One region of the Salinicoccus sp. CNSTN-B1 genome, then DNA from elsewhere that is predicted to be linked to it. Evidence: riboswitches for the same ligand, from Rfam matches in the RefSeq annotation. Region 1 holds a riboswitch; each other region holds the start of a gene.
The links. A riboswitch is a leader RNA that binds a small molecule or an ion and turns the genes downstream of it on or off. The one in region 1 is predicted to bind S-adenosylmethionine.

Region 1 (7,657 bases):
GATTCATGCAGAGGATCTGAAGGAAAACCTTAGGTTGTTTGAGGAAGATAAATAAAAAAAGTGCCTCGGAAGGGCACTTTACTTGATTATATATTTGATTTCAGGAATTCCTGGACGGATTCAGGTGACTTGGCATCTGCAGAATGCAGGTGGGCGAGCTTCTTGCCGTTCTGGAAAACAAGCAGGCTCGGAATCCCCATGACATCATTTTCATCCGCAGCTTCAGGCACATCATCCCGATTCAGTTCATACCAATCAATGTGATTGTATTCTTCCAAGATGGGATCGATGAACATGTTCATGCGCGTGCAGTCCGGACACCAGTCCGCGAAAAACTTGATGATGATCTTATCATCACCTTGAATTTTTTGGCTGTAATCATCGTATGCAGTAATCGGCTTCATAATCATACTCCTTTATATATCGATATGTTTCAGTCTACCATCTTTTTTTATAATATGAAATTATGCCAGGCCCCAACACCCATAGAAAACTTGAAAACAATATCTTATAATTAAACTACTGGAGGAAATTGATGACTATATTGTATGAGTATCCAAAATGTACGACTTGCCGTAAGGCCAAAAACTTCTTGAAAGAGAATGATATCCCTTTTGAGGATATCGATCTCGTGAAAAATCCTCCATCCGGAGAGAAAATATCGGAAATGGCCAAGAAATCGGGAAAAAGTTTGGATGAATTCTTTAATTCACGTGGAAAAAAGTTCAAGGAACTGGATCTCAAGACGCGCCTTGATACTTTATCCGACGACGAGAAGCTTAGCCTGCTGGAGGCGGACGGGCTACTCATAAAACGGCCGTTGCTCTATCACGAAGAAACCGTCCTGCTCGGTTTTAAAGAGGCAGAGTATAGGAGAACTTTTGATATGGGTGATTAACCTTGCTTAAATGGCAAAGTATGTGAGAATATATATGTGTATAAGAAAAAGGAGGTTTTTATTGTGGCATCACCAAAAGAATTCAAGTATTCAGAAGACCACGAATGGGTCAAGGTGGAAGATGGTAAAGTAACACTCGGCATCACTGAGTTTGCACAATCAGAACTCGGGGACATCGTATTCGTCGAGCTCCCTGCTGAAGGTGACGATATTACAGTTGGGGAATCATTCGGTAGCGTAGAATCAGTTAAGACAGTATCTGAATTATATGCACCGGTAAGTGGTACAGTAGTCAAAATCAATGAAGAGCTGGAAGATAGCCCTGAACTCGTCAATGAATCTCCTTATGAAAAGGCCTGGATGCTTGTTGTCGAACTTTCCGACGATTCACAAGTCGATAAGCTGATGGATGCGGATGCTTATGATGAAATGGTAGACGCATAGAACACTTGAACTCTGGACATTGTCCAGAGTTTTTTAAAACCTATCATGAACCAGAGGTGATGGCTGTGCAGGTTTCTGATAAAATACTCATTGTAGAGGGAAAAACAGATAAGCACCGCATCGAGGAAGTACTGGTGGAGCCTGTACATATAATATGTACGCATGGTACCATGGGAATCTCCAAGTTGGATGAGATCCTGGAAGAGTCGAATGGCTCTGATGTCTATATCCTGACCGATTCAGACAAGGAAGGCAGAAAGATCAGGCAGTGGTTCAAAAGGCACATTAGTGAGGGCACGCACGTTTATATAGATTCGAACTATGGTGAAGTGAGTCGGTGTCCACTTGATTATCTGGCGATGTTGCTCGCACACCATGGATTTTACGTTGATGAAAGACTGCTCATGAAAGGTAAGTTCGAAAATGAAGAAATCCTCCGAAAAAATCGATATAATCAGTCGTATTCAAGCTGAAGACACTTTCATCCTGTACTGCTATGCGCCAATCTGTGCTAATTGCCGAATTGCTGAAAAGATGCTGGACATAGTGGCAGAGATGAAAAACTTCTCCTATACAGCAGTGGACTTGAATTATGAAAAAGAATTGATTGAGACATATCAGATCCGCTCTGCGCCAGCACTGCTCCTTTTTAAAAATGGGGAGTTGAAGGAAGAAATCTATGCATTTCACTCCGTCCCCATTTGACAGAAAAATTAGAAGAATTTTTTGTTGACGCCTAGACCGACTGGTGCTATCATGGTTAACAATCGAATAACAAGACTCTTATCAAGAGTGGTGGAGGGAAGTGCCCTATGAAGCCACGGCAACCGTCATTATGACAAGGTGCTAATTCACTAGATCTTAGGATCGAAGATGAGAGGCTGCGGATCATACCAGAAGCCTACTCATTTTTTGAGTAGGCTTTCTTATTTTTATAGGCAGGAGTGGAGCATGATGATAGACATAAAAAAAGCGACCAAAACATTTAAGACTAAAGCTGCAGATATAAAAGCAGTGGACGGGGTGGATCTGCATGTCCGTCAGGGAGAGATATTTGGGGTGATAGGCTACTCTGGGCTGGAAAGTCCACACTGATCCGGCTGCTTAACGGCCTCGAGCGGCCAACTTCAGGTGACGTGGTAATCAGCGGAGATGCCCTCACTTCGATGACGCGTCCTGCACTTCGGAAAAAACGTCAGAAAGTTTCTATGATTTTTCAGCATTTCAATCTTCTCTGTCGAGGACGGTCGCTGAAAATATCAGTTTTCCGCTTGAAATTGCCGGTGTGCCAAAAAAGGAGCGTGAGAAGAGAGTCGCTGAACTGATTGCTTTGGTCGGATTGGTGGGGCGTGAAGATAATCATCCAAGCCAATTGTTGGGCCGAAGCAACGGGTGGGGATTGCCCGCGCATTATCCAACCGGCCCGAAGTGCTGCTGTGCGATGAGGCGACAAGCGCGCTCGATCCGGAAACGACCGATGAAGTGCTGGATCTGCTGGTCAGGATTCGGGATGAAATGGACTTGACTATTGTTCTGATTACCCACGAAATGCATGTGATCCGTAAAATCTGTGACAGAGGTGCTGTCATGGAGAACGGCAAGGTAGTTGAAACGGGACCGATCATAAAATTGTTCCAGAATCCTGAACATAGCGTGACGAAACGATTTGTCAAAGACGATATCAATGATGAAGAATCAGCACTGTCTTTTGAAGAGGTAAAGAGATGTTCCCAGCTTCAAAGATTCTGAAGCTTGGATTTGTCGGGTCCCAGTCCAAGGCGCCCATCGTTTCCCAAGTCATCAAAAAATACAACTTGGACTTGAATATATTGTCTGGCAACATCAAGCGGACCAACAACGAATCCTACGGTCACCTCTACGTTGCCATAGAAGTGGACGAAGAGAAGTTGGGGCTTCTTGGTAAGGAGCTTGCCGAGCACGATGTAACAGTGGAGGTGGAGCAGCAATGATGAATTTTGTGGCAGCATTCCAGGAAATGCTCTCTTTTGAGAATGTCAGGTGGGGAATGTGTGGACAGCTACACAGGAAACCCTCTATATGACGGTAGTTTCCACCGCGTTCACCTTCGTCTTCGGCCTGATTCTAGGCATCATCCTCTTCTTGTCATCCAAGAAAGAGCATGTAGCAAGTGCGCCGATCTATGGCGTAACGGCTTTCCTCGTCAATTTGTTTAGGGCTATACCGTTCATCATATTAATCATATTGCTGATACCATTCACTAAAGTGTTGATGGGCACCATCATGGGCTCCCAAGGTGCCTTGCCGGCATTGATCATTGGGGCGTCCCCCTTCTATGCAAGACTTGTGGAAATAGCGCTGAAAGAGATTGACAAAGGTGTAATTGAAGCAGCGGAGTCCATGGGGCAGGCACTTGGACAATCATCAGGAAAGTGCTCCTGCCGGAGTCTCTGCCGGCATTGATATCAGGAATCACAGTCACGGCGATCATGCTGGTCGGTTCCACTGCCATTGCAGGAGTCATCGGAGCCGGTGGGCTGGGCAACCTTGCCTACATGGTCGGTTTTACCAGAAAGCCAGAGCGATGTCACTCTGGTCGCAACGATAATAATATTGATAATCGTTTTTATCATCCAGTTCATTGGAGACTTCACCGCCAAAACTGTGGATAAAAGATAGCCATCATTATAAATACAATTGGAAAGTAGGAATTGATCATGAAAAAATATCTATTGTTTTTTACCCTGCTGGCATTTGCAATTCTCCTGACAGCGTGCGGTGGTTCCAAAGATGCCGTTTCAGATGACAGCGAGGAAAGTGCAGAGAATGCTGAAACAAGTGAAAACGAAGAAACTGAAGAGGCTGGCGGAAAACTCTCGATAGCCGCTTCTCCCGCCCCACACGCCGAAATTCTTGAAAAGGCAGCCAGCCTGCTTGAATCAGAAGGAATCGAACTTGATATTTCAATCGTCAATGACTACACTACCCCAAACCGTCTTTTAGCGGATGAGGAAGTCGATGCAAACTACTTTCAGCACACACCGTACCTCAAAACGGAAAAGGAATCCCACGATTATGATCTAGAAAGTGCAGGGAACATCCATATAGAACCTATGGCCGTCTATTCGAAAGACTATGATGCACTAGAAGACTTGCCAGATGGCGCAACCGTTCTCGTTTCCAACAACCCGGCTGAAGAGGGACGCTTCCTGTCATTCTTTGTAGACGCAGGGCTGATCGAAATCGAAGAAGGCATCGATATTGAAGATGCAACGTTTGATGACATCACCAAAAATGAAAAGAATTTCGAATTCAACAACCAGACAGCACCAGAACTCTTGGTTGAAATGTACAATAATAATGAAGCACCCGCAGTAATCATTAATTCGAATTTCGCGCTTGACGGAGGCTTGAATCCAGTGGATGATTCAATCGCCATTGAAGAGGGTGATTCTCCATATGCAAATCTGGTGGCAGTACGTTCAGGAGACGCAGAACGCGATGATATAAAGAAATTGATTGAAGTGCTGCAAGGAGAGGAAATCAAACAATTCATCGAAGACAACTATGAAGGAGCAGTCATTCCGGCAGAGTAGCCACAGTGGCGACAGCGTACGCTGTCGCTTTTTTAATTGAGAAAATACCCCGCTCATTTTCAATGGAAAGCTTTTTATGAAACAGAAACATGTATAAAGCATATGATGTTACATATATTAAGAATAAGGGTAAAAGTATACTGAATAAAATACGGTCTACAAGGAGGGGTAAAAATGAACGGTGAAGAAAAGGGAGTATTCGACAAATCCATCGTCATGGTTTCATTTCTAGTCGCGGCTTTTACAGCAGTAATCGGGCCAATCATTTTATGGGTTCTAAAGAAGGATGAGGATGAAGCGACGGGAGAGGCATTGAGGGTGGTTGCCAACTTCGGTCTTTCATACACGATCTATATGTTTGTAGCCTGGTTGACATCATTCATACTGATTGGTCTGATCCTAGGCCCTATTTTGACCATCGCATTCTATGTATTCATCGTAATCGGAGCCATTAAAGCAAATGAAGGGGAAATCTACAAGCCGCCATTCACCTTGGACATCATAAAATAGAAGTCGTTCTGCTTATCCCCACGATCTGTATCGGTCGTGGGGTCTATTTTTGCCCATATGCATGTTTGGGAGGGTGCAAAGGTTTAAAGTCGGGTGAGTTTACGTTATAATATAGGAGTATTGGAAAACCCTTGCTAGTCTTTGACTATTAATTGGAATTATTATAAACTAGTAAGGGAAATAAATTATAAAATAATCTGTTGGAGGGTAATATAAATGGCATCTGTTCTAGAAATCAAGGACTTGCATGTTGAAATCGAAGGTAAGGAAATTCTCAAAGGTGTGGACCTCGTATTGAAGCAAGGTGAAATCCACGCTGTAATGGGGCCAAACGGTACAGGTAAATCCACGCTTGCCCAGGCGATCATGGGCCACCCAAGATATGAAGTGACTCAAGGCGAGGTGCTCCTCGATGGTGAAAACGTACTTGAGATGGAAGTGGACGAACGTGCCCAGGCAGGCCTTTTCCTCGGCATGCAGTATCCATCCGAGATTTCCGGTGTGACCAACTCTGATTTCCTGCGTTCTGCAATCAATGCCCAGCGTGAAGAGGGCGATGAAATTAATTTGATGCAATTCATCAAAAAACTGGACAAAAACATGAACCATCTAGAGATGGACCTGGATATGTCTACACGCTACCTTAACGAAGGTTTCTCCGGCGGTGAGAAAAAACGCAACGAAATTCTTCAGCTCATGATGCTGCAACCGAAATTCGGCATCCTGGATGAAATAGACTCCGGTCTTGATATCGATGCATTGAAGGTTGTATCTAAAGGCATCAACGAAATGCGCGGAGAAAACTTTGGTGCTTTGATCATCACGCACTATCAGCGTCTATTGAACTACATCGAACCTGATAATGTTCATGTAATGATGCAAGGCCGTGTCGTCAAGTCAGGCGGCGCAGAGCTGTCGAAACGTCTTGAAGAAGAGGGTTACGACTGGATCAAGGAAGAACTCGGCATCGAAGATGAAACAATTGCTGCAGATGCAGAATAAGACAGGAGGATGACCATGGCTACTGATTTGAATGAATATGTTATCAATGCTGATGAAGTTCTTTCACGTGCAAAGGAACGCGGTGAGTCTGAACTGCTGATCAGCAAGAAGAAAGAAGCACTCGATAAGATTGAAACGCTTGAAATGCCAAAACCGGACAAGACCAAAATCAACAGGTGGGACTTCTTCACGAACTCGAAGCCGGTAGTGGACAGTGATGTCTATGGTTCGCTTGAAGAGCTGCCTGAATCAGTCAAAAACCTTCTGGACAAGGAACACACTAAAAACATCTATGTCCAGCACAATAATACCCCTGCCTACCTCCAGGTTTCTGACGAACTGCTCGACCAGGGCGTCATTGTAGAAAATATAATCGAAGCGAGCGAGAACCATAGAGAACTCGTAGAAAAATACTTTATGACCGAAGGTGTCAAAATAGATGAACACAAACTCGCAGCTTACCACGCAGCAATGCTGAATGGCGGTCTGTTTGTGTACATTCCAAAGAATGTCCAAGTGAAAGATCCTGTGCAGATGGTAGTCCTCCACGATGATGAATCAGCATCCCTCTTCAACCACGTACTGATTGTAGCTGATGAAGGATCGGAACTGACTTATGTTGAAAACTACTTGTCTACAGTCGAACATTCGAATGAACAGTTCAACATCATTTCTGAAGTCATCGCTAAAGATAATGCCAAAGTCACGTACGGTGCAGTCGATTTCCTACCTGAAGGATTTACAGGCTACAACAACCGTCGTGGTGTAGCTGGAAGAGATGCGTATATAGATTGGGCATTGGGCCAGATGAATGACTCCAATGTCATTATAGATAACACGACCTACTTGATGGGAGACAACTCAAAATCAGATTTGAAGACTGTTGTCGTTGGCCGCGGAGAACAGATACTCAACTTCACTTCGCAGATCATCCATTACGGTAAGGATTCAGAAGGCCATATATTGAAGCATGGCGTAATGAAAGATAGTGCAACAAGCATATTCAACGGCATAGGGTACATCAAGCATGGCGCATCACGCAGTGATGCACAGCAGGAATCAAGGGTGCTTATGCTGAGTGAACGTGCAAGGGGTGACGCGAACCCGATCCTTCTGATAGATGAAGACGATGTCACTGCAGGCCACGCGGCATCTGTCGGCCGTGTAGACCCACTTCAGATGTTCTACCTCATGAGCCGCGGCATTTCCAGGAGAGAAGCTGAAAGGC
Region 2 (7,657 bases), 550 kb from region 1:
AAAGAGATTATGAGAATGAATAACTATATATTTTCAGAAGAAAATTATTATCTGCATTGTTTTGTAGAATTGGAAAAATACGAAAAATATGAATATTACGATTTATTAGATATGAGTTGGTTTGAAGAGGGACTGTGTATCCTTAAAGAAGATAAGCTTATTTTTTATTGTACTGGAGTGCTTATCAATAAAAACATAATCTATATAATTTTCCCTAAGGGATATTCATTAGCGGATGATACAGATATATTAAAAAAACATGCTAAAATTTTAATGAGAACTATTAATAAGTATCAGGAGAATTTATTACCACATTTAAAAACAGAATTTTGGGAAGGTGTAGGAGACAATTCTAATATACTTTCCGCTGCAATGTGGTTGATTGAGGACTTCGAAGCAAATGGTTTGATTCAATTTAGAGAAATAGAAAATAATATTAATTCGAGTAATAATATTAATTGGTCTAGGACCATTAAAGAATCTTACCCAACTATATCGAATGGGCAGCCAATCTACTTAGATTTAATAACTAAAAATCACAAACAGATAAGTCATCAGATAGAATTGTTACATCGATATGCTATTTCTAAAAGTATCAAAAATTTCGGATGGTTTTTAGGAGTTACTGATTCATATATAGATGATGTAGAATTAAATATTGATATAAATCAATTAATTTATCTATTAGACATGGAAATAAATAGAAGTTATGAAGAGCGTAGGCTTATTTTGCTTTTAAAGTTAAAAGAATTTCTATTAGGAGTCGGAAAAAATAGTATTGGAAATAATTTTAAAATTATAACATTCAATTTTCCGTGGATATGGGAAGATATTTGTAGAAGTATATTTAAGAATGACTCTGATGATACTCCAAAAATGCCTAAGCCATACTGGGAAGTATCCGGGGATATCGCTGAAACTTCTCAAATACCTGATATAATGCTTCGTGAAGATGAAACACTTTATATTCTCGATGCTAAATATTATACAATAAAGTATGCACCGAGAAAATTGCCAGGATGGTCGGACTTAGTAAAGCAATATTTTTATAGACACTCTTTAATGGATAAAGAAAGTGAGATTGTAAACGTTTTTATATTTCCAGGAAGTACGAATGATGTGATTAGTTACTTAGGCTACTCCTCTGTCAAGGATCAATTAGATCTAGGTGTTATTGAAGGGTACGAACTAAACATTATTGAAGCAATGAGTGTATACATAGGGTCTAAAAACGAGATTGATATTAGAAAGAGGCTAATTAACAATATAAAAATTAGAAATCCAAATTAAACAAAGTGGTGCATTTATAATATTTTCGTTTGTCAAAATAAGCTAGACAGTTCCTTGTCACCCATGTAACTCAAAAAGACTTCCAACGGTGTACGGTAGTCCAATGATTTTCTTGGGATATGGTTTCTTCTGGCGGCAACCGATGAGGTAAAAGCTTGGTCGACCGTGTTGAAATCCATATCTTTAGGCAGGCCATCCCTTCTGAGCAATCCATTTGAATGTTCATTCAACCCTCGCTGTGATGGTGTGCCCGGATCGGCAAAGTAGATGGATAGATCATTTCGATTACTCATCGACTGCCAGTTGGAGAATTCTTTACCACAGTCGAAGGTGATCGACTTGAACAGGTTTCTAGGCATCTCTTGGCACCATGTATTAATGGCAGCCTCAATATCCAGTGCGGTTCTGCCTTTGGGTTTCAAGGTGATAATGGCTTTTGACAGGCGCTCGACCAGCGTGATGACGGCACTCTTGTGACGGACACCGACGATGGTATCGCCTTCTAGGTGACCGAATTCTTCATTGAAAGAGGGATAGTCATCTGCTCTTTCAGAGATATTTCGCCTGAAGGTCTGTCGGCCCCGGCGTTCCTGGTGCCCATTTGGTTTTCGCTTGCCTTGCATCGGCAATGTGGCCGCATCAAAAATGTCACGCTTGAACATCCGGTACAGCGTACGAATTGAACAATCAATCCGCATTTCCTGCCGACCCACAATGACATCCGGCGTCCAGCCCTGAGCCACCTGCTTTTCAATATACGCCTGTTGGTCGGCTGGCAGGACAATCCGTTTTCTACCACACCGCTTTTTGTTTTCTTGATAGCGCTGGTAATAGTCCAACGCAGTGTGCCCGTCCCTGAGATATGCGATGACATTATGAACCGTCTGACGGGCACGTCCAATCCGTTTCGCAATATGAGAAATCGGTGTGTCGTGATGGAAATGGGCTTCTATGATTACCAGTTCATCCGTGGTAATATGGGTATGGGTCATGCATGATCACTCCTATGATTTCTTTGGTCGGAAAACCATTTTGAGTGTATCATGCGTGACCTTTTTATGTGTCTAGCTTAATTTTACAATCGGCGACATTTAAAACTTTGTTCTATTAGAAGATTGATTATTTTAAAATATTGACAATTCATTTATCTAGAGTAAAGTGAAATTCATTCAATTAAATACATTTATCTAGAGAAGTGGAGGGATTGGGCCCTATGAAGCTTCAGCAACAGGCTGTTATGGCACTGTGCTAAATCCTACAAGCTGATGCTTGGCAGATAGATATCTTTAAGCCATTTGCATTTAGCAGATGGCTTTTTTTATTAAAAAAAGGATGTGGTGGCGTGGCTATTGAAATTACCGATGTCTCTAAAGAATATTTTGTTAAAGGGGAAAGGATAGAAGCTTTGAAAAAGACGACCCTCTCCATTCGTGGGGGTGAGATCTTCGGTCTGATCGGTTTCAGTGGGGCGGGGAAGAGTACCCTGCTGCGCCTGATCAACTTGCTGGAGCAGCCGACTACCGGCAGCATCAATGTTAATGGAACAGACTTAGGCAAGTTGGCTGGGAGGGACCTGCGTATAAAACGTCAGAAGATCGGCAAGATATTCCAGCAATTCAATCTGATTGAAACTAAAACGGTCTATCAGAACATAGAATTTGTGTTGAAGGCGAGCAGTTACGATAAGAAGAAGGTGCCATCGCGTATTGAGGAGCTGCTGGCGCTTGTGGGCTTAGGCGATAAGATGGACAGCTATCCTAAAAATTTGAGTGGCGGACAGAAGCAGCGTGTCGGTATCGCGCGGGCGTTGGCCAATGATCCCGAAGTGCTTTTATGTGATGAGACGACGAAGATGATTTTGAAACCGCTAAAGGGATATGAGAAGCGGTATGTGTGTTGGAAATGTCGGGGAAAGTTTAGTTATGTGGGTATAGGAGAGGATTAAAATTATTGAGAGCATAATTATTTTCTGATCAAATTAATATTGTAATATACCCATGGCCTTTTAAAGAGAGTGTAAAATAGTTTGTGTAAATGAATAAATAGAAAAAGGGTGTCCTTTTCTTGTAAGATTAAGTTACTAGACCGAATCTAAGAAAAGCGGACACCTCTATGAATCATTTTACATCAGATATTATTCAAGCTCTAGTAAAAAAGGAGATGTCACAGAATTCTTCCCCAGCACCTGGAAACGACGGTGAACTCATTGCTTAAAACCGAACTGACTGCGTTCTTGGATTATGAAAGGTATGACCGCGTGGGTTTCAATCCCGGGAACTCCAGAAACGACGCCTATTCCCGCACCCTACATATAGAATACGGGGGCCTAGAGATCGCCATCCCCCGGGACCGGAACGGAGACTTCAAGCAACAGACTGTTGCGCCCTATAAGCGCTCCAATGACACACTGGAATCCTTTGTCATCCACATGTTTCAAAAAAGGGTGACGATATCTGTGATCTCTCATCTGATTGAACGGATGTATGGGAACCACTATACGCCCAGACCATTTCAAACATGACTCAGGCGGTCACAGAAGAGGTGGCGATATTCCGCCAGCGATCATTATCCGAGCGGTATGTGTGTATCTGAATGCGACATTCCTGCCTGTAAAAGAGGGACGATTTCGAAAGAAGCTGTCTATATCGCTGTGGGCATTCGAGAAGATAATTCCAAAGAAGTCCTGGCTTATACCGTCGCGCCGACCGAATCTGCCCATGTCTGGAAGGAATTGATTGAAGCCATTCATGCACGGGGCGTGTCGGACGTCCTGCTCTTCATTTCTGATGGACTCACAGGCATCAAAGACAGTATTCTATTCATTCGGTGTTTTCAAAAGCGAAATACCAGACGTATTTCATTCACGTTGCACGCAACATTTCTCACAGGGTTCGTGTATCGGACCGCAAAGAAATCTGTGAGGACCTGAAGTCCTTGTATTGTGCCACTGACAAAGCAGACGCTTAGCAGGCTTTGGACGCGTTTACCGAGAAGTGAAAGAAATCTTACGCCAAAATCACGCAATCGTTGAAAGCCAATCCGAATCTGTTCACTTTTTATGATTTCCCCGAAGCAATGAGGAGAAGCATCTACGCCACAAACCTGATTGAGTCATTCAATAAGCAGATCAAACGGTACAGTAAGCGCAAAGAGCAGTTTACGAACGCGGACGCCCTTGATTGTTTTCCTGGTCACTCAATTTGAAGCATATAACCAACGATTTGCGACACGGTGCCATATTGGTTTTGACCAGGCCCGTGCAGAATTAGCTGAAATGTTCAGCGGATAATGCACACTACATGAACAGGAATGCCTTCATTTATACATAATTATTGACAGTCTCTTAACCTAAAACCTATGTCAAAATAAAAAGGATAATATAGCTAAATTAAATCAATATGAGGTTAATAAAATTTATTAACTTTAATATACTTTCAAATTTATGATTTGAAGACTAATTATAAATTCAAGAACTTGTGTTTAATTCAAAGGAGGTCATTAATTTTTGAATTTTGTGTAATTTAAAAATTGGTATATACTAAATATAATTAAAGTAGAGAAAAGGTGATTTCGATAGTTAATGTAAGGGTAAAATATTATGATAGTACAATGGATTATCTGAGTAAATCAGAAAATAAGTCTAAAGCATATTCTAAAAGTATTAGAAAAGCTGATCTTTATCGACATTCCGTGATGATGGGGGATGTCTAGAAAGTCTCCGGACAAAAGTGGTGTAATATTTTATGCAAGATTAATCGATATGTCTTTAAAAGAAGAAAATAATAATTATTATAAAGGTTATAGTTATAAAATAGCTGAAACTTCTAATAAAGGTAATATTTCTTTTTATATTGGAATGATTATTTGCAGATTATTCACTGAAAAAAAATACAATATTAAACGTGTATATCATCTAAAAGACGTTAGGTTAGCGGTCACTAGCACGACTGGCCAAGCTCCGGATTATTTTGGCCTAAAAGGTAACATTGCATATCTATTTGAATGTAAAGGATCAAGTGCAGAAAGATTTAAAAGAGATGTTATCGAAAACGCGAAAAACCAGTTAGAATCTGTATCTAAAGTTATACTAACATCTCATAAAAATAAACAAACCAAAACTAGCTGTACTTCTTTTAAAAGACAAGTTTTTTTAACTAAATTTAATAATAATGATGAGTTAGTAGTGGAAGATATTGATCCAAAAGAGAACAAAGGTGAAAATAAAATAGAACTTAATATAACTAGAAGCTACATTTACTATTATAATAATATAGTTGAGATTTTAATGGATAATAGAAATTTTAATGAAACACATTATGGATTAGATTACACTATGGTGGAGTTAGAAGGTTTCAAAATTGGTTTGTTAAGCAATTTCTATGAAATTATAAAACATCATCTTATAAATCATGTAAACTTTCAAGACCTAGAATCTAATAAATACTTATACGATAATATAAACAATGAAGAATTAAGTAAATATGAAAAGAACATAAACAATTTAGAAGAAGTTATTGAAGATCTTGATAATAAATACGAAACAGATATTCAAACCTTTAAAGAAAAAGTTGAAAAAGGAAAACAAAATATATCAGTCGGATTAGACGGCACATTATTAATTATATAAAGGTTTTTAAATTAGGAAAGATTATATATATTAAATTCATTAGTCTAGTATATCCTATGCCATATTCGTCGATTTTAAAAATAAGTTAGACACATAAAAAAAGTCACACATGATACACTCAAATGATTTTCCGACAAAAGAAATCATAGAAGTGATTATGCATGGCCTACACTCATATTGCCACGGACGAACTGATGTTTATATAAGTCCATCACACATCCCCAGTTCTTCAGATTGTGAAATGACTTTGCCACGCCTGGCAGACAGACTTCTAGCGTAACATCTCTAAAAGAACGAATGACTATCCCACATTAATAATGAATTTGGTCACCTGGAGGCGGGCATCATTAGCAGTGTCCGATGCAAGAATGCCCTTATCATGGTAGTTGAACATCTATCAAAAGCCATCATCACATTAAAACCCGAAGGTAGAGAAGCCTCGGATATTGAGCCTACCATTAATAGATTATGTCAAAAGATGCCTAGAAATCTATTAAAATTTTTCACTTTCAACTGTCGCAATAAGTTCTCCAACTAAGAGTCTATGAGCAATCGAAATAATTTGTCCATCTATTTTTATCGGTCCGAACACAGTATCACAGCTGAGACTGAGTGAACCCTGAAATGGATTGCTCAGAAGAGATGGTTTGTCTAAAGAAATGAACTTCAAAACAATCCATCAAGTTTTTAACTCCTTGGCTGTAGCCAGAAGAAAACATATCCCAAGAAAATTATTGAAGTATCAAACATTATCAAAATTTTTAAGTTATATGGGTGAGAAAGAACTGTCTAGCTTATTTTGACAAAAAATATAATCTATATAACTCTTCTAGTGTATGCTTTATTAAAATATAAGAGAATTAAGAGGTGTAGAAATGAGTCGTGTTTATTTCAAGGAATTCATAAAAAGATATCATACCCAAAAGCCTGATTCATATATGTTTATACTTTGGTCTGTTTATAAAAATATAGAAGAAAAAGGGAAATTAAGTAATAAAATAAAAGAAGAATTAAGTGATTTTGAATTAAATGAAACAGAGCTTAATAAAAAAATAATTATAGGAAAAAGAATACTGAGTAGAATCACGACAAGTCAAAAAACATTTGAACAGGCTAGTTATCCCTCCATTGAGTCAATACAAATTAGTGACTTTAGAGGATTTGGGTCATTAAGTGAGGAGGATAGTGGTATTTATATGCCTTTAGACAGACGAAAAAATATCTTTTTTGGACCAAATGGATCCTGGAAAGACTTCGTTTTGTGAAGCTTTTGAATACAAACTAACTTCAAATGTTAAAGAAGCAAAAAGAAGAAATATAAAAGTTAATAATTACATTAAAAGAAATAATAAGAAACCAAATGTCAGAATAAACTTTCGTGATTCAGAATTTTCAGCAAGTAATCTTTCTGAAATGGAAAAAGAATACTATCAAATATGCTTTGTTGAAAAAAACAGGTTACAAGAATTTGCATTATTAGGATCAAGAGACACAGGGGTTAAGGAGCAGGATATAATAGCTAGTTTGTTGGGGTTAGAGGAGTTAGATAATTTGGTTTCCTCATTTGTTATGCCAAAAAGTTTCGATCTTACTCCTTTATTAAAAAATGATTGCAAAACAAATTTAGAAAATCTTCGCCATGAAAATGTTGCGAACTTAACATTAAAGGAAGATAAGGAAAAAGAGTTACAAAATATAAAAGATTTAATCTATAAGAAGTATCGTATTAATCCGTCAGAA
Region 3 (7,657 bases), 1.6 Mb from region 1:
GCGGTGGGCCAATATTTCTGCGTTGCTGACTTTCGTTGTATTCATGATTTTTCTGTTGCCGGAAAATGGGATTTTCCGTAATGCTGAGACAGGCTCAATCATCCAGGAATCTCCTTTTATGGATTCGATCATTTTCATACTGACCATCTTCTTCTTTGTGCCTGGCTTGGTCTATGGAATGAAGGCGGGGACCGTCCGGTCGACCAAAGATTTCGGCAGCATGCTCGGTTCGGCGATGGGGACGATGGGAAGCTACATCGTGCTTGTCTTCTTCGCCGCCCAGATGCTCGCTTATTTCAGCTGGAGTAACCTGGGGCCGATCATTGCGATAAAGGGCGCAAACTTACTGGAAGCGGCGAATGCCTCCGGCATCCCTCTCATCATCGGTTTCATATTACTGGCAGGCCTCATCAATCTGCTTATCGGCAGCGCCTCTGCAAAGTGGGCAATACTGGCTCCGGTCTTCGTTCCGATGTTCATGCTGCTCGGCTTTGATCCGGCCTTCACCCAAATGCTCTACCGGATTGGGGATTCATTTACGAATCCTATTACTCCAATGTTGCCTTACTTACCATTGCTGTTGGCTTTTGCGCAAAAGTACGACAAGGACGCAGGACTAGGTACTTTGCTGTCAGCGTTGCTGCCATATTCGATCGTATTATTCTTTGCCTGGACGATCCTGCTGATTGTATGGTATTTGATCGGCATCCCTCTGGGTATTGATGGACCAATCTACTTGCCTGAAAAATAAATATCAAGGAAGAAATGGAAATGAATGTCAATCAACAGATAGAAGCAGTTATGGGAGCAGTCAAAGAATGGAGAAGGGAGATGCATCGTCATCCGGAAGTGTCGTTTCATAAGGTTTGGACGAGTGGATACATTGAAAAGGCACTCTCTGAAATGGGGGTATTGAAGTATCACGGCCGACTGACACAAGTGTCCTCGGCGTGATAAAGGGTGCTCATCCCGGGAAAAAGATTGGCCTCCGGGCGGATATCGATGCGCTTGAGATCCAGGAAGAGCGTGAAGACATCGATTTTGTGTCTGAAAATGAAGGGACGATGCATGCGTGCGGCCATGATGGCCACGCCGCCATTTTGCTCGGGGCAGCAAAAGTGTTGAGCAAAAACGTTGATCAGCTACATGGCACCATCTATCTGATTTTCCAGCACGCTGAGGAAGTGCCGCCGGGCGGGGCGCGCGAAATGGTGGCGACAGGGCTTTTCGATGAACTCGATTTCATTTATGGCCAGCATCTTTTCACACCGATTCCAACCGGCAAGATTGGCATCACCAACGGTGCAGTCACATCCAATTCAGATACTTTCGAGCTTAAGATCCAAGGGAGCGGCGGCCATGCCTCCCAGCCTGAAAACGCAATCGATCCGGTGGTGATCGGCAGTCAGATCGTCGCCCAGTTCCAGAGCATCGTTTCGCGGATTACTTCCCCTTGGATTCCGTGGTCATCTCTACGACGAAATTCAATGCAGGCACCGCAAAAAATATAATCCCTGATACTGCGATGCTTGAGGGCAGTGTCCGTACTATAGATGGAAATACACGGGAGTTAGTTAAAGAGCGGATGGAAAAAGCCATCGAAGGTGTATGCAGCATGTACAATGCGACGTTCAATTTCACCTTCAACTACGGCTATTCTGCTGTCATCAATAATCATGATATGACAGACCAGGTCAGAGAGATTGCAGTGGAGGAATTCGGTGGAGCCATCTTTGAATATCCGATGGCTATGGGCGGAGAAGATTTCTCGGCTTTCTCACAGAAGATTCCAGGGACATATGCCTTCATTGGTGCAGGCAGCCGCGAGAAGGATATGGAGTATCCCCACCACCACCCTAAGTTCGGCATCGATGAAGACAGTTTCAGCGACGGGGTCAAAATGATGGTCCTTGTCGCCTTGAATATGGGAAAACACTAAAATAAAGCAGCCCCTCCGCACGTCGATGACGCATGGAGGGGCTGCTTTATTTTCGTCAGGAATTCAACTTCTTTGGGAATCCGATGGCGATGGCGATAAGTCCAGAGATAAGCAGCATTGCTGGATAGATGGCGAACGGTATAAGGGCAATGGGTGAAATGCTGGCCAGCCCGGCCGCTGCAAGCATCTGTGCACCATAGGGGATGATGCCCTGGAATGCCGAGGCGAAAATATCGAGGATGCTGGCGGATTTCTTACGGTCGACCCCGTACTCATCAGCAATGTCACGGGCGAGGGGGCCTGTGATGATGATGGAAATTGTATTGTTGGCGGTACTCAAATCGGTCACGCTGACCAGGGTGGCAATGCCGAACTCAGCCCCGCGCCTAGTATGGATCCTGTCCGTAATGAAGTGGAGCAGGTAGTCGATTCCGCCGTAATGCTGGATCAGTGCGATGAGGCCGCCGATCAGTATCGTAATGACGGCAATCTCCTGCATGTTACCGATGCCCTCGCCGGCAGCGGCCATCAGCGAAGTCACTGTATAGGAACCGTCGGCAAGACCGACAATTCCTGCAAACACGATGCCGCTCAAAAGCACGAGCAGTACATTGACGCCGATCAGTGCGATGATGAGGACAAGCAGATACGGTAACACCTTAAGTAGGCTGTAACCCCCATCGCTTCCAGCAGTTGCAGATTGGCCGGACGAAATGAACCATAGTATGATCATCGTAATTATGGCACCGGGCAGGACGATCAGAAAGTTCGTCTTGAACTTGTCCACCATCTTCACCTCCTGGGATTGGGTGGAGACGATGGTCGTGTCAGAGATGATGGACAAATTATCCCCAAACATTGCGCCACCTATGACCGTCGCCACAGTCAACGCCAAAGCAAGGTCGGTTTGGCCTGCAATGCCGACGGCGATGGGGACCAGCGCGGCGACCGTACCGGTCGATGTGCCCATCGAGATGGAGATGAAGCATGAAATCACAAACAGGCCGACGAGCAGAAGGCTGCTTGGCAGAAAGGCCAGCCCGAAGTTGACGGTCGAGTCGACGGCCCCCATATTCTCTGCAACTTGTGAAAAAGCGCCGGCAAGCAGGAAGATGATGACCATCAGCATGATGTTTTCCTGTCCGGCACCCCGGGTGAGCACAGCGATTTTATCGTTCAGGCGTTCTTTTGGCTTGAGCAGCATGGCGGCGATGATGGCGATGATCACCGCGACGGTAATCGGCATGGCATAGAAGTCCTGCGCCACGATGCCGGTTCCAAGGAAAAGCAGTACGAAAACGAGCAGGGCAATAGTGCGAGGGGATTACCGCGGGTGTTTTTTGTCATAATCTATCACTCCAGATGGTTGGTGGTCTGAGAAAATAAAAAAGCCCTCTACATATGGAAGAAGAGGGCAATGATATCTCTTCTTATCTTTCAAGCATGACGCTTCTGGAATTGGCACAGTCCCTTGGGTGTTGCCGAGGCTTCATAGGGCCAGTCCCTCCACCTCTCTGGATAAGAAATTTCTCGATTTAATTTTAATCCACTCTACCTTTTTTTAGTTGGAGTGTCAATAGTGTGCGGCTGGAACCATATGATGGGCCTCGGGCCTTCATCGTCTGTTTTTGATGAGCTGTCTGTTCTTTTCCTTGAATATATCGTTATGGGAAGAGACCATGCCTTCTGCCGGCGCATCGGATTGAAGGAATTTCTTGGCGTGGTTCGCGGCTTGTGCCGCCTCTGTAAAACACCCTGCAATGAGGTGTACTTTATCGTCGTAGGTGATCTGGTCGCCACATGCAAATAATCCCGGCACAGGTGTATCGACGATATCATCAGTCAATATCATCTGGTGCTCGTTTAATGGAATTTTTCCCCTTAGCGCGTCGAGGAATGTGCAGTTTGATTCATATCCATGGCTGACCAGGACATCGTCGACATCAATCATGTGGCCGTTGGACAGGCGGGCAGCGGCAATTTCCTCTGTTATCTCATCAGGGATGAGGGCGTCGATCTGGCACTGCGGACACATATGGAGATTTTCTTTTTGGTGGAGGGAGGCGATCATCGCCTCGTGCCCCTTCATCTCTTCGCTCCGGTAGATCAAGGTGACGGATGACGCGATATTGCACAGCGCTTCTGCCCAGTCAATGGCAGTGTTGCCGGCGCCAGAGATGAGGATGTCACGTCCTTTGAAACGATCAAGGCGCTTGACTGTATAATGGAGGTTGCTGAATCCACCAGACTCCGCACCTTCGACTGTAAGTTTGACGGGCGAGAAGATGCCCCGGCCGGAAGCGACGATGAGCGTGCGGCTGAATAGCGGTCCTTTGTCTGTAGCCACCTCGAAATAATCCTGGTGTTGATGGATTGCTTCACATGTCGTAGACACATGGATTTCCGGATCGAAAGTCTTTGCCTGATCAATCATCTGCTGGCGGATCTGGTCGGCAGGCGCAGGCGCGACGCCTCCGATATCCCAGACCATCTTTTCGGGATAGATGTTGAGTTTTCCTCCGAGTTCGGGGTGATGATCGATGAGCTGTACGCTCATGCCACGCAATCCTGCATAGAAACTGGCATATAATCCAGCTGGCCCGCCTCCGATTATGAGTGTGTCGGAAATTTTCATAATATTTCACCCTTAGTCATTGAAATTTGCTTCTTGGTCATTTATTATAAAGTCATTGAGAATGATTATCAATATACAGCACTTAAAAATTTGATATAGGCGGGTACATATATGAAGAAAAGGCTTGGATTACTTATGGTTTTCATTGTAATGTTGATGGCAGCATGCGGAGGCGGCACCTCCTCGGAATCAGACTCTAATGGAGAAACATCTGACGCGAAAGAAGAAACTTCAGAATCCGGCACAGAGGATAAAGAAATGGTTTCCTATACGACCGATGCGGGCGAAGAGGTCGAATACCTGAAGACCCCCAACGCATCGTCATTTTGGCGACGAGCTATTTCGGCAATCTGATGCAGATGGACGCGAACGTAGTGGGCGTGCATGAGCGCGTTACAGAAAGTGAAGTGTTGAAACCTTATACTGAAGACATAGAATTGATTGAGGAAGGAAACGTCGAGCAGGTCATGAGCTTGAATCCTGATTTGATTATCGCCTTCAATTCAGACCAGAACCTCGACAAACTGAAATCTGTGGCACCAACGATTCCAATCGACTATGCGAAGTGGAACTACCTGGATATCCATAAAGAACTGGCAGACATTACAGGTAATCAAGACAAGGCGGAGAAATGGCTGGAAGAATGGGATTCCAAGACGGAAGAAGCCCGACAAAAAGTTGAAGAAGCCGTGCCTGAAGGCGCCACCGCCACAGTCATGGAACAGTTTGCCAAAGACATTTATGTCTACGGTACAAATTGGGGCCGCGGTACAGAAATCATCTATCAGGAGCTCGATATGGAAGTCCCTGAAGCAACTCAGGAAGAAGTAGTGGAGACAGGGTGGAAAAAGATATCGGCTGAAGAAGTGGAGAAATATGCAGGGGATTATATATTTGTCGGAACGGGAGATTCCGGTGCAGATAATGCATACCGCGAAACAGAAGTGTGGAAAAATCTCGACGCTGTTCAAAATGATCAGGTAATCGAATTCGATTCTCCGACATTCTATTACAACGACCCCTATTCGCTCGAACACGAGTTGGATGTCATCGTTGAAGAATTGACGAAAAAATGATGGGCAGGTGTCTCACATGACGCGTGTAGAACTGAAGGATATAACAATCGAGCTTAATAACCGGACGATCCTGGACGATATTGATATGGAACTGATGGAAGGGAAGATTACGACCATAATAGGGCCGAACGGATGTGGTAAATCGACCATGCTGAAGACGATTTCGAGAATCATTTCTGCAAAAGAAGGCGGGGTCTACATCAATGATATGGATATCCGTCAGATGAAATCCAAGGACATCGCCAAAAAGGTCAGCATCCTATCCCAGAAGAACAGATTGCAGTACGATGTCAAAGTACGCGATCTTGTCAGCTTCAGCCGTTATCCACATCTTAAGCGGTTCCAGAGTTTGAAGCCGGATGACTATAAGATAATCGATTGGGCATTGAAGGAAACAGGCGCCATTGAATTTGAAGGCCGTATGATGAGCGAGCTTTCAGGAGGACAAGCGCAGCGTGTATGGATCAGCCTGTTGCTTGCCCAAGGAGCGGATGTACTGCTGCTTGACGAGCCGACGACATATCTTGACATCCACCACCAGCTGGAAACCTTGAACATCGTCAAAAGGTTGAATGAGGAGACGAAGCAGACGGTCGTCATGGTGCTCCATGACATCAATCATGCCATCAAGTACTCCGATCATCTAGTAATAATGAATGAAGGGAAAATCATCACAAGTGGACATCCAAGTGATGTCTTGACGAATGATATCCTAAACGAAGTCTTCAATATAAATGGTACAATCGCCATCGATCCCGCAACTGGAAAACCGATCATGACAGATTATGAACTGTTCTGCGAAACGGTAAAAGGTGTCCAGGATGGATCGTAGATGGTACCCACTACCCATCTTTATGATGGGTATTATTTTGTCCTTCTTCCTCTCGATGATGTATGGCACCAATGCATACAGCCTGGGGACCGTGGCGCAGGTCATCTTCAATCTGGATATGACCGACCAGGTCCATCAGATCCTCTATGAAATACGCATGCCGAGAGTACTGGCGGCTTCTGGTTGCTGGTTTTATGATAAGCATCTCCGGTCTGATACTGCAGTCTGTGACGCATAATGACCTCAGTGAGCCGAGCATACTTGGCATCAATGCAGGGGCAAATCTCGCAATCATCGTTGCCGCGCTCGCACTGCCGGCACTCCCCTTCATCGGAGTGATGGGTGCCGGATTCATTGGGGCGATGTTGGTGGGGATGGTCATCCTCTCAGTCACCCGCTCAAAGTCTCCAATGCATCTCATCCTTGCCGGGGCCGGGATCAGTCTCTTGCTTTACGCTGTAACAGATTTTCTTGTCATCACCTTCAACCTAGGGCAGTACATCGCCTTTTTCACGGCCGGAGGGGCAGCTGGGCAATCGCTCTCCAACATAGCTCTCATCCTGCCGGCTGCGCTTCTGTTGACGGCGGTGCTTCTGTTTTTATCAAAAGAACTCGACATACTGTTGTTTGGGGATGAAATGGCGACTTCACTCGGTCAGAATCAGGCATTATATCGGCGCGTTACGCTGACGCTTGCCATCATGTTGGCAAGCATGGCGGTAGCGATGGTTGGAAATGTCGTCTTCCTCGGACTACTCGTGCCACATATCGTCAAGATGATATTCGGCAATCTCCACCGCTTCACCATCATCTATACCGGTATGACGGGTGCGATGGTGTTCGCCATATCGGATATGCTCGCACGTATATTCAATGAGGCCCCCGTCAACGCAATCATTGCCATGATTGGACTGCCATTCTTCATCTATATCATCAGGAAGCGGGGCGATCAATATGCGTAATCGGACAAAGTTCATCCTGGTCATCGGATTGCTTATGGCTATCGTGGTGCTCCATCTTCTGACCGGCACGTACAGTCTAAGCGTGGATGATCTATTCAATCTTATGGCTGGGCATGCAGGAGATGATATCAAACTGGTACTGTTTGAGTTCCGGCTGCCGAGAATCATCATCACGCTGGTCTGCGGGGCGGCCTTGGCATTGAGCGGGCTCAT
Region 4 (7,657 bases), 1.0 Mb from region 1:
CTAAGTATTCAGAAAACTATTGACAAATGGAGATGACTATGTTAATATAGAAGAGTTGCTATTATAAATTATACATAAATATAGCAATTATATCTTATATTACAATAATAAAGTATGATAAGTAGAATGTCAACAAGATAGTATCGCACAAACTTGCAATAATTCTTGTTCCATTTGTCATCATTCCTCCTGTTTTTGAATTGCCCCCCCTATTCAATGTCTAGCCTATTATATATATATACATTAGGAATTGATTTGGGGGGGCAATTGGAAATTACCCCTTATATTTGCTAATAAGTATCGCACAAACTTACAGTTTGCGCTCTTTCACACGCCAAGTATCGCTGAAAGTTGCAGTGGCACTTTCAAATCGCTCAAAAGGCGTGTGTTGCTCTTCCACTCTGCCTTACCTGCGAAGCACGACAACGAGTAAACTCTGAGCAACGAACCGAAGGTGAGTCAGAGGCTTACGAGTTGAAAGAGGATTTTACGAAGTAAAATTCGATACATGTTATAGACAATATTAAAGGAATACCAACCCCCCCCACAACTCATCCTAATAGTAATAATATATTAATAGGGTGAGTTGGGGGGAGTTGAGAATTAAGCCACACTAACTCAAGCCTATATAATTAGAGAGGGTATTATTTATATAGACCTGACTTAGTGTGGCTAACAACAATTAAAATTAAAGGAGATATTAAATATGATTAAAACTAAAGTAGAACATGCAATAGAGCTAGAAGGACAAGTATTGAGTAAGCCAGAAGCACTTTGGTACTTCGGGAATGAAGGTGAGATAAGGAATTACTTTAAGGGGAGAAAAAAAGAATTTACGGGTAACACCGCTAAAACTTTTAAAACTACCTTAGAGCAATATTTTGAGACAGTGGATGACACAGTAAAAGTAGGGCGAGGAAAAGGATATAAGCTAGGTACAGCTAGAAATCAGGTTGCTGAGAGAAATACAAAGAATGCTACCAACGGAAAATATAATCACTCTACAAAGCATCTAGATGCACTGATGCTAGCTCATCTTGAGCACAATTTGGCAAACGGACAAGAGATTCAAAAATCATTTATAAATTGGCTTGCAGAATTCAAAATGATTAATGAAGCACAGTTAAAACTCTATAAGTCTAGATACAATAAGACGGTGAGAAAAGATACTAATGAACTTCTTGAAAGCACAGTGGGGACAGCGGATTATCGTGTGCTAGACCACTCTTATAGATTTTTCATAGAAGATATAAGGAGCCTGAGAAAAGTCATGATGAATTCTCTAGCTAGAATGGAAAAAGAAGAAATCATTGAGACTTTCATAAGGCACAAAGCTTACTTGAATGAGCCTATTAAGAATACACAAGGAAAAGATACTCATGTAATTTCCATTGATGCTAAAACCTACCAGCAATATGTAGATGCTAAAAGAAAAATCAAAGATAAGTACAACCTTTCAGAAAATGATATAAATTACCGCACCTTTAAGCCTTCTGAAGAGACATTAGAAAATGTGAAGAAATACAAACGAGACTTAAGAAAGTTCCTAGCTGAAGAGATTGTCATCACTGACTCATATGGAACAAAAATCAATGTGTCTATTTCAAATCTCTGGGAAGAGTTGGCTATTGTTGTTAAGGCTTCTAAGAAAAAAACTATGGACTACCTACATAAATACCACTCAGAAATTCTAGTTGAGTATCAAATACATAAATATGAAAGATTTCTTTCTCTTAGGGCTTCCAACTATAGAAGCGATAGGACAGAAGAGAGGTTGAATAAAGCAGAGAAGAGCAAGAAGAAATATGTGAGTCATGAAATATTGAAAGACGAGCAGTACAACAACAATAAAGCATTCGGAAAAGATGTGGACAGTAGCACTAAATCAGCCTTGAAGTTTAAGGAAGATTTCATGAAAGCTATTGAAAAACTGGATAAGATATTCGGAGATAAATTCATCATTGATGAAGAGAAAATTAAGAAAGCGTTGAGTAAATAATTATATAAGTAACACAGTCTGAAGTGAGAGGCAGACTATAAACAAATGGAGAGACAACTTAAATTATAAAGGAGTCTCATATTATGACAACAACAACAAAAACTAAGAAGATAGATTATGATGAGTTTGTAAAAATGGCAGAAGAAAACAAGTTTAAGGTAGAGGAGGTAAGCTACAGTCATCTAATAACTGATATGAACTACGCAAGAAATGCTCACCCTTCTACTAAAAAGAAAGCTGATAGATTCAATACAGGGAAATGGTGTCCAGCAGTCATTCTTTATAACAAAGAGTGGTACGAATTTAAGAAGCGAGTTCAGGCAGAGCTTAATAGAATTAAGTCAGGCAAGAAGAAACCTGCCAAACCAAAGAAAGCAAAGAAAAAGAATACCTCTTCTAAGTGGAAAACTAACAGGCATGGCACTCAGTGGAGAACAGTTAGAGGTGTTTGGATTAATGGAAGCAAACCTATCAAGAAGCGTAAGGGCTCACCAAAGCTTAGCGCTCCATCTTCTGGTTGGATGAAGCCAGGTCAAAGACTGGATTACAGAGAGCAAGCTAGAGCCGATGGACACATTTGGCTGCTCGATTTGAAGTCTGACCAGTGGGTTCCAGTTAAGACTTGGAATGCTAGGTCTGGTAAAGTCGGTAGAGATTGGGGTACTTGGAAATAGAACTGTTCCTTTACATATAAGAGTTTAAATACTTAGCAAGATGATGATGATTCAAGATGAGAATTGGACTGGATACTCTTATGAGTGTTCAGTCCTTTTTTTGTGTTATTTTTTAAGAAAGAGGTGTTAAACTAAAGGAAAGGAGTGGACAGAATGGACGATTTTGGTAGAAAAATAAATAAGATGTTGGAAGATAATCAAAAAAGAATGGAAAAAATGAGCCAAGCTTTTAAGCCGATACAAGATAGGGCAGCTAAAGCAGTCCAAACTTTGAATGAGCACCAAGAGATACTAAATAAGTATCTTGTAAATATCTATGAAGCTTTTGAAGTGTTAAGTTCAATAGATGTTGATGAATTGAATGATAGATTTCACAAACAACTGAGTAATAATGGTTGGGCAGTAATTGTAGAGATTGCGTTTTTGGATATGTATGGAATAATGGAATATGAGGACGAAGATGAAGATGCTGTGGATGAGCAACAATTATTGAAGATTTTGTATGGAGTATTTGAAGACACTGAGGCAGATTTGGAAGCCAACCTGTGTAGATTTCTAGGTGAGAGCAATACGACCTTCATTAATAAGCAGTTCACATTGATGAGATTGGGCTACAGGTTGAACTCCATCCCTGTATTAATCATTTTGATTGAAAAGACCATTAAGAAACTGGCCGATAAAGATGGGGAAATTGTTCGGGTCAGTGAAATAAGTGGTCTTTTAGAAGCTCATATAGAGAAACTTGCTAATGAAGAAATAGATGATGAAGATAAACAGAAGCTCATCGACACCTACACCGAAGCTTTCAAGAACAATGTAAAAATAATTGAGAACACATTTGGATATTACGACCAAGAAAAACCTGATAACCACAAAGTGAAAAGCATCAATGAGATGGGTATCATAAATAGAAATCAAGTCTTTCATACTGCTATAGATTTGGATGATGCTAATGAAAACCATTTTTATAAGCTCTACTTCATCTTGATATTCCTTATGGAGATTCGTACATTGGAGGAAAAAATAAAACAGTAGAAATAAAGTGGATGGGTTTAATATATTTAATTTATAATTTGACGAACAACCACTTTATGTATAAAATAAAGATTAATTAATGAGAAGTGGTTAAATACTACTTTATACTCGATGTTAACAATCTCATATGCTACTTAACAAATATTATTACCTTGATTTGAAACCTCTCATCTAGTATATTATAGGTTAAGTTATCTCTTATCAAGAGCCGGTGGAGGGAACATACCCGATGAAGCCCAGCAACCTCTTTACTGAAGAAAGGTGCTAAAGGATGCAGAAGTGATTCTGATCGATAAGGGGAAGAGCGGAGCCTTTTCTCGTCTTATGGAGAAAAAGGCTCTATTTTTTTGCATTTTTGCAGTGGGAGATAGCTAATATACTTAAAGGAGATAAAGTTAATGGCAGAGCGTAGACTTTTCACTTCGGAATCTGTTACTGAAGGTCATCCCGACAAGATTGCAGACCAGATTTCCGATGCGATACTTGATGAGATACTGAAAGGGGATAAAGATGCCCGGGTGGCCTGCGAGACGGTGGTCAATACCGGTATGGCACTGATTGTTGGAGAGATAAGTACAAATACTTATGTAGATATCCCTAAAATTGTCAGGGAGACGGTCAAAGATATTGGCTATATCCGCGCTAAATATGGTTATGACTATAAGACGATGTCAGTACTGACGGGGGTTGATGAACAGTCTGAAGATATCGCCCAAGGTGTTGATGACGCTTTTGAAACGCGCGATTCGGCAACCATTTCAACAGGGGCAGGCGATCAGGGTCTGATGTTTGGTTTTGCGTGCGATGAGACAGAGGAGTTCATGCCGCTGCCGATCGCCTTGGCACACCAGCTTGCCAAGCGGTTGACAGATGTACGTAAAGAAGAAATCATCAATTATCTGCGGCCGGATGGCAAGACTCAGGTGACTGTGGAGTACGACGAAGAGAATAATGTAAAGAGAATAGATACCATCGTCATTTCCTCACAACACCATGAAGAAGTGGAGACGGAAAAGATCCGCGAAGATCTCATCAACCACGTCATCCGTGAGGTGGTGCCTGAAGAACTGCTTGACGCGGACACGCGTTATATCATCAACCCGACGGGGCGTTTCGTCATCGGAGGCCCCCAAGGTGATGCAGGATTGACTGGACGCAAGATCATCGTCGACACATATGGAGGATATGCCCGCCATGGTGGAGGCGCATTCAGCGGTAAAGACCCGACTAAAGTCGACCGTTCTGCAGCCTATGTTGCGCGCTATATCGCAAAAAACATCGTGGCAGCGAAAGTTGCTGCAAAATGTGAAATTCAGCTGGCTTATGCGATAGGGGTCAGCGAGCCGGTCTCGATCTCAGTCGATACATTTGGAACGTCTGAATATAGTGAATCGGATATCGTAGCGGTTATAAGGAAGCAATTCAACTTGTCGCCTGATGGCATCATAGATATGCTCGACCTAAAGCGCCCGATATATAAAGCGACGGCAAGCTATGGCCATTTCGGCCGTAACGACACGGAATTCCCATGGGAGAAGATTGATAAAGCCACTGCCATAAAGACGGAACTTGAGAGCGTCGCGATGAAATAAATGGATAGCCCCCTTCGAAACAGGGGGCTATATTACATAAGTGCGCTAATCCGGTATATTTATATGCAGGTACATTATTTTCCCTGAAAAGCGCGCTTTTCCCATGTAAAGATATATCATTTCCGGTATAATGAACGGAGTCTTAATTAAGACGGGAAAGTCAAACAGGAAAGGAATTGAGGAAAGTCCATGAATACAGATATTTTTACCAATCCGATATTCATCGTGGTGGCAATTCTGCTTCTTATCGTTGCAATTGCGTTCCTGGTCTATTATTTCAGGAATAGAGGCAAAGTGAAAACGCTCCAGGAGGAGTATGATAAAGAGAAGGACGCACTGGTCGAACAATATGAGGCCGATAATGCAGCCGAGCGCCAGGAACATGAAGAGAAATTGTCGTCAATCAATGAGAAATACCATGAAGAGACGACATTGCTCAACAATAAACTTTCAAGCCTGCGCCAGTTTACCGTGGACAAGGGAGAGTACTTGACCGATTTGTCACTCCTACAGCTGAAGGACCGCCTTGTGGCAGATGAAAAGATCAGGGAGACGGATATGTACATACTATCCAATGTGTATCTGCCTTCACGCAATTACACGAACACCCGTAAAATCGATCATCTGGTACTTACGCGGACGGGCATCTATTTGATCGACTCCAAATATTGGAGTGGGCATATACTGCATGGCGTCAATGAAGAGAATTTTGATCAGTTGCCTTATGTAGAACATTTCTTTGATCTTCTGGATATTGACAAGGCAAAAGAGCAGACGTTGATATTCGAAAAGGGAAATGAGCAGAATGTGGCAGTCAACCATTATAATGAAACGATTGAAGAAACTAAAATTTCTGCTGAAAAACTCAAGAATATCTTCAAGCTCCAGTACGATGTTGTGCCGATCATCTACTTCAACCCTAAAGACAACGGCAACTATTCCATCGCGAACTACTCCAGTGACCCTTCCATAAAAGTATTGGTGGGCGAGGAGGAACTTGAGAATTTCTTCATGAAATATGTCTTCCACGGCCGGTTCCAGTATACGGTTAAAGACCTGGATGAAATAGCAGAAGCGATATTCCAACTGAATCCATAAGCGAAACTTTTGTTTTGATGGACTGAAAGCCTTATAATTTTCTTATAAGGCTTTTATTCTATTTAATGGGAGGCAATCATTTATGTCTGAAGAAATCATTGTACTGAACCCTGCAACAGGTCAGGAAATCGACAGGGTGAAAAAAGAGAATAAAGCGGATATTGACAGGAAAATTGAAAAAGCACATGAAACGTTCAAAAAGTTCAAGAAAAAGAATCCTCATGACCGCAGTGCGCTACTTACAGAGTGGTCCAAGCTGATAAGTGAACACAAAGAGGAAATCGCTGAATTGATAACGAAAGAGAATGGTAAGCCGCTACAGGAATCACGCGGTGAGGTCGACTATGCACGCAGCTATGTCGATTATTATGCTGAAGAGGCAAAACGTGTATATGGCCGCACCATACCACCGCACGAAGATGATGTGCGCATGGTAGTGACCAAACAGCCTATTGGCGTAGTCGCGGCTATTACACCATGGAACTTCCCGATTGCGATGATGGCCCGCAAAGTGGCGCCGGCAGTTGCGGCTGGCTGTACTTTCCTGGTCAAACCTGCAAGTGCAACCCCACTATCTGCAATGAAATTCCTTGATCTGGCATTGGAAGCAGGATTCGATGAAGGTGTCGTCCAATACGTTACCGCTTCTGGTAAAGATGCCGGTGAGGCTTTCACAGAGTCTGATAAAGTAATGAAAATAACATTCACAGGCTCCACGGCTGTCGGAAAGTCATTGATGGAAGGTGCTGCCTCAACAGTCAAGAACATCACCATGGAGTTGGGCGGACATGCACCTCTAGTCGTCCACAAGGATGCGGACATCGATATGGCCGTCGAGCAGGCGATCGCCTCCAAATTCAGAAACTCCGGACAGACATGCGTATGTGCCAACCGCTTCTATGTCCATGAAGACATTGCCGAAACTTTCAGCGAAAAATTTGCAGATGCTTCGAAGAAGCTGAAGATGGGCAATGGTCTTGATGAAGACGTCGCAATAGGACCGATGATCAACGAAGATGGTTACGACAAGGTAATGCGACACATCAATGATGCAGAGGAGAAAGGTGGTAAGATCCTGACGGGCGGTAAAGGCTCAAAGGAGGAAGGATACTTCATCGAGCCGACAGTAATCACCGGCGCCACTGATGAGATGGTCATCATGAATGAAGAGACGTTCGGACCGGTAGCTCCAATCCAGACCTTTTCCACTTTGGATGAAGCAATTGAAAAAGCGAATGATACCGAGTATGGTCTGGCAG

Region 2: another riboswitch for S-adenosylmethionine. It lies ahead of ACYF68_RS09235 (ATP-binding cassette domain-containing protein); the one in region 1 lies ahead of ACYF68_RS12385 (methionine ABC transporter ATP-binding protein).
Region 3: another riboswitch for S-adenosylmethionine. It lies ahead of ACYF68_RS02890 (Na+/H+ antiporter NhaC family protein); the one in region 1 lies ahead of ACYF68_RS12385 (methionine ABC transporter ATP-binding protein).
Region 4: another riboswitch for S-adenosylmethionine. It lies ahead of metK (methionine adenosyltransferase); the one in region 1 lies ahead of ACYF68_RS12385 (methionine ABC transporter ATP-binding protein).

Annotation. Positions count from the first base shown of each region.
Region 1 covers NZ_JBTWMN010000004.1:2,102,582-2,110,238, reverse strand. The annotation lists partial or broken gene aroD (type I 3-dehydroquinate dehydratase) at 1-55, shown strand, start outside; gene ACYF68_RS12410 (thioredoxin family protein) at 87-404, opposite strand; gene ACYF68_RS12405 (Spx/MgsR family RNA polymerase-binding regulatory protein) at 536-898, shown strand; gene gcvH (glycine cleavage system protein GcvH) at 962-1,342, shown strand; gene ACYF68_RS12395 (toprim domain-containing protein) at 1,408-1,815, shown strand; gene ACYF68_RS12390 (thioredoxin family protein) at 1,766-2,047, shown strand; SAM riboswitch class I at 2,123-2,222, shown strand; partial or broken gene ACYF68_RS12385 (methionine ABC transporter ATP-binding protein) at 2,297-3,312, shown strand; partial or broken gene ACYF68_RS12380 (methionine ABC transporter permease) at 3,312-4,000, shown strand; gene ACYF68_RS12375 (MetQ/NlpA family ABC transporter substrate-binding protein) at 4,039-4,917, shown strand; gene ACYF68_RS12370 (DUF4870 domain-containing protein) at 5,092-5,427, shown strand; gene sufC (Fe-S cluster assembly ATPase SufC) at 5,644-6,429, shown strand; gene sufD (Fe-S cluster assembly protein SufD) at 6,445-7,657, shown strand, end outside.
Region 2 covers NZ_JBTWMN010000004.1:1,554,206-1,561,862, reverse strand. The annotation lists gene ACYF68_RS09250 (AAA family ATPase) at 1-23, shown strand, start outside; gene ACYF68_RS09245 (LlaJI family restriction endonuclease) at 16-1,290, shown strand; gene ACYF68_RS09240 (IS30 family transposase) at 1,323-2,282, opposite strand; SAM riboswitch class I at 2,471-2,573, shown strand; gene ACYF68_RS09235 (ATP-binding cassette domain-containing protein) at 2,633-3,235, shown strand; partial or broken gene ACYF68_RS09230 (IS256 family transposase) at 3,488-4,494, shown strand; gene ACYF68_RS09225 (hypothetical protein) at 4,994-5,917, shown strand; gene ACYF68_RS09220 (hypothetical protein) at 6,793-7,182, shown strand; gene ACYF68_RS09215 (hypothetical protein) at 7,145-7,657, shown strand, end outside.
Region 3 covers NZ_JBTWMN010000004.1:483,432-491,088, forward strand. The annotation lists partial or broken gene ACYF68_RS02870 (AbgT family transporter) at 1-751, shown strand, start outside; gene ACYF68_RS02875 (hypothetical protein) at 772-954, shown strand; gene ACYF68_RS02880 (amidohydrolase) at 951-1,511, shown strand; gene ACYF68_RS02885 (M20/M25/M40 family metallo-hydrolase) at 1,586-1,939, shown strand; gene ACYF68_RS02890 (Na+/H+ antiporter NhaC family protein) at 1,995-3,206, opposite strand; SAM riboswitch class I at 3,367-3,464, opposite strand; gene ACYF68_RS02895 (NAD(P)/FAD-dependent oxidoreductase) at 3,555-4,574, opposite strand; gene ACYF68_RS02900 (hypothetical protein) at 4,686-4,928, shown strand; gene ACYF68_RS02905 (ABC transporter substrate-binding protein) at 4,901-5,650, shown strand; gene ACYF68_RS02910 (ABC transporter ATP-binding protein) at 5,667-6,482, shown strand; gene ACYF68_RS02915 (hypothetical protein) at 6,472-6,720, shown strand; gene ACYF68_RS02920 (FecCD family ABC transporter permease) at 6,677-7,444, shown strand; partial or broken gene ACYF68_RS02925 (FecCD family ABC transporter permease) at 7,479-7,657, shown strand, end outside.
Region 4 covers NZ_JBTWMN010000004.1:1,058,981-1,066,637, forward strand. The annotation lists gene ACYF68_RS06375 (hypothetical protein) at 1-23, shown strand, start outside; gene ACYF68_RS06380 (hypothetical protein) at 707-1,999, shown strand; gene ACYF68_RS06385 (SH3 domain-containing protein) at 2,083-2,673, shown strand; gene ACYF68_RS06390 (hypothetical protein) at 2,827-3,708, shown strand; SAM riboswitch class I at 3,904-4,007, shown strand; gene metK (methionine adenosyltransferase) at 4,107-5,300, shown strand; gene ACYF68_RS06400 (nuclease-related domain-containing protein) at 5,490-6,398, shown strand; gene ACYF68_RS06405 (NAD-dependent succinate-semialdehyde dehydrogenase) at 6,481-7,657, shown strand, end outside.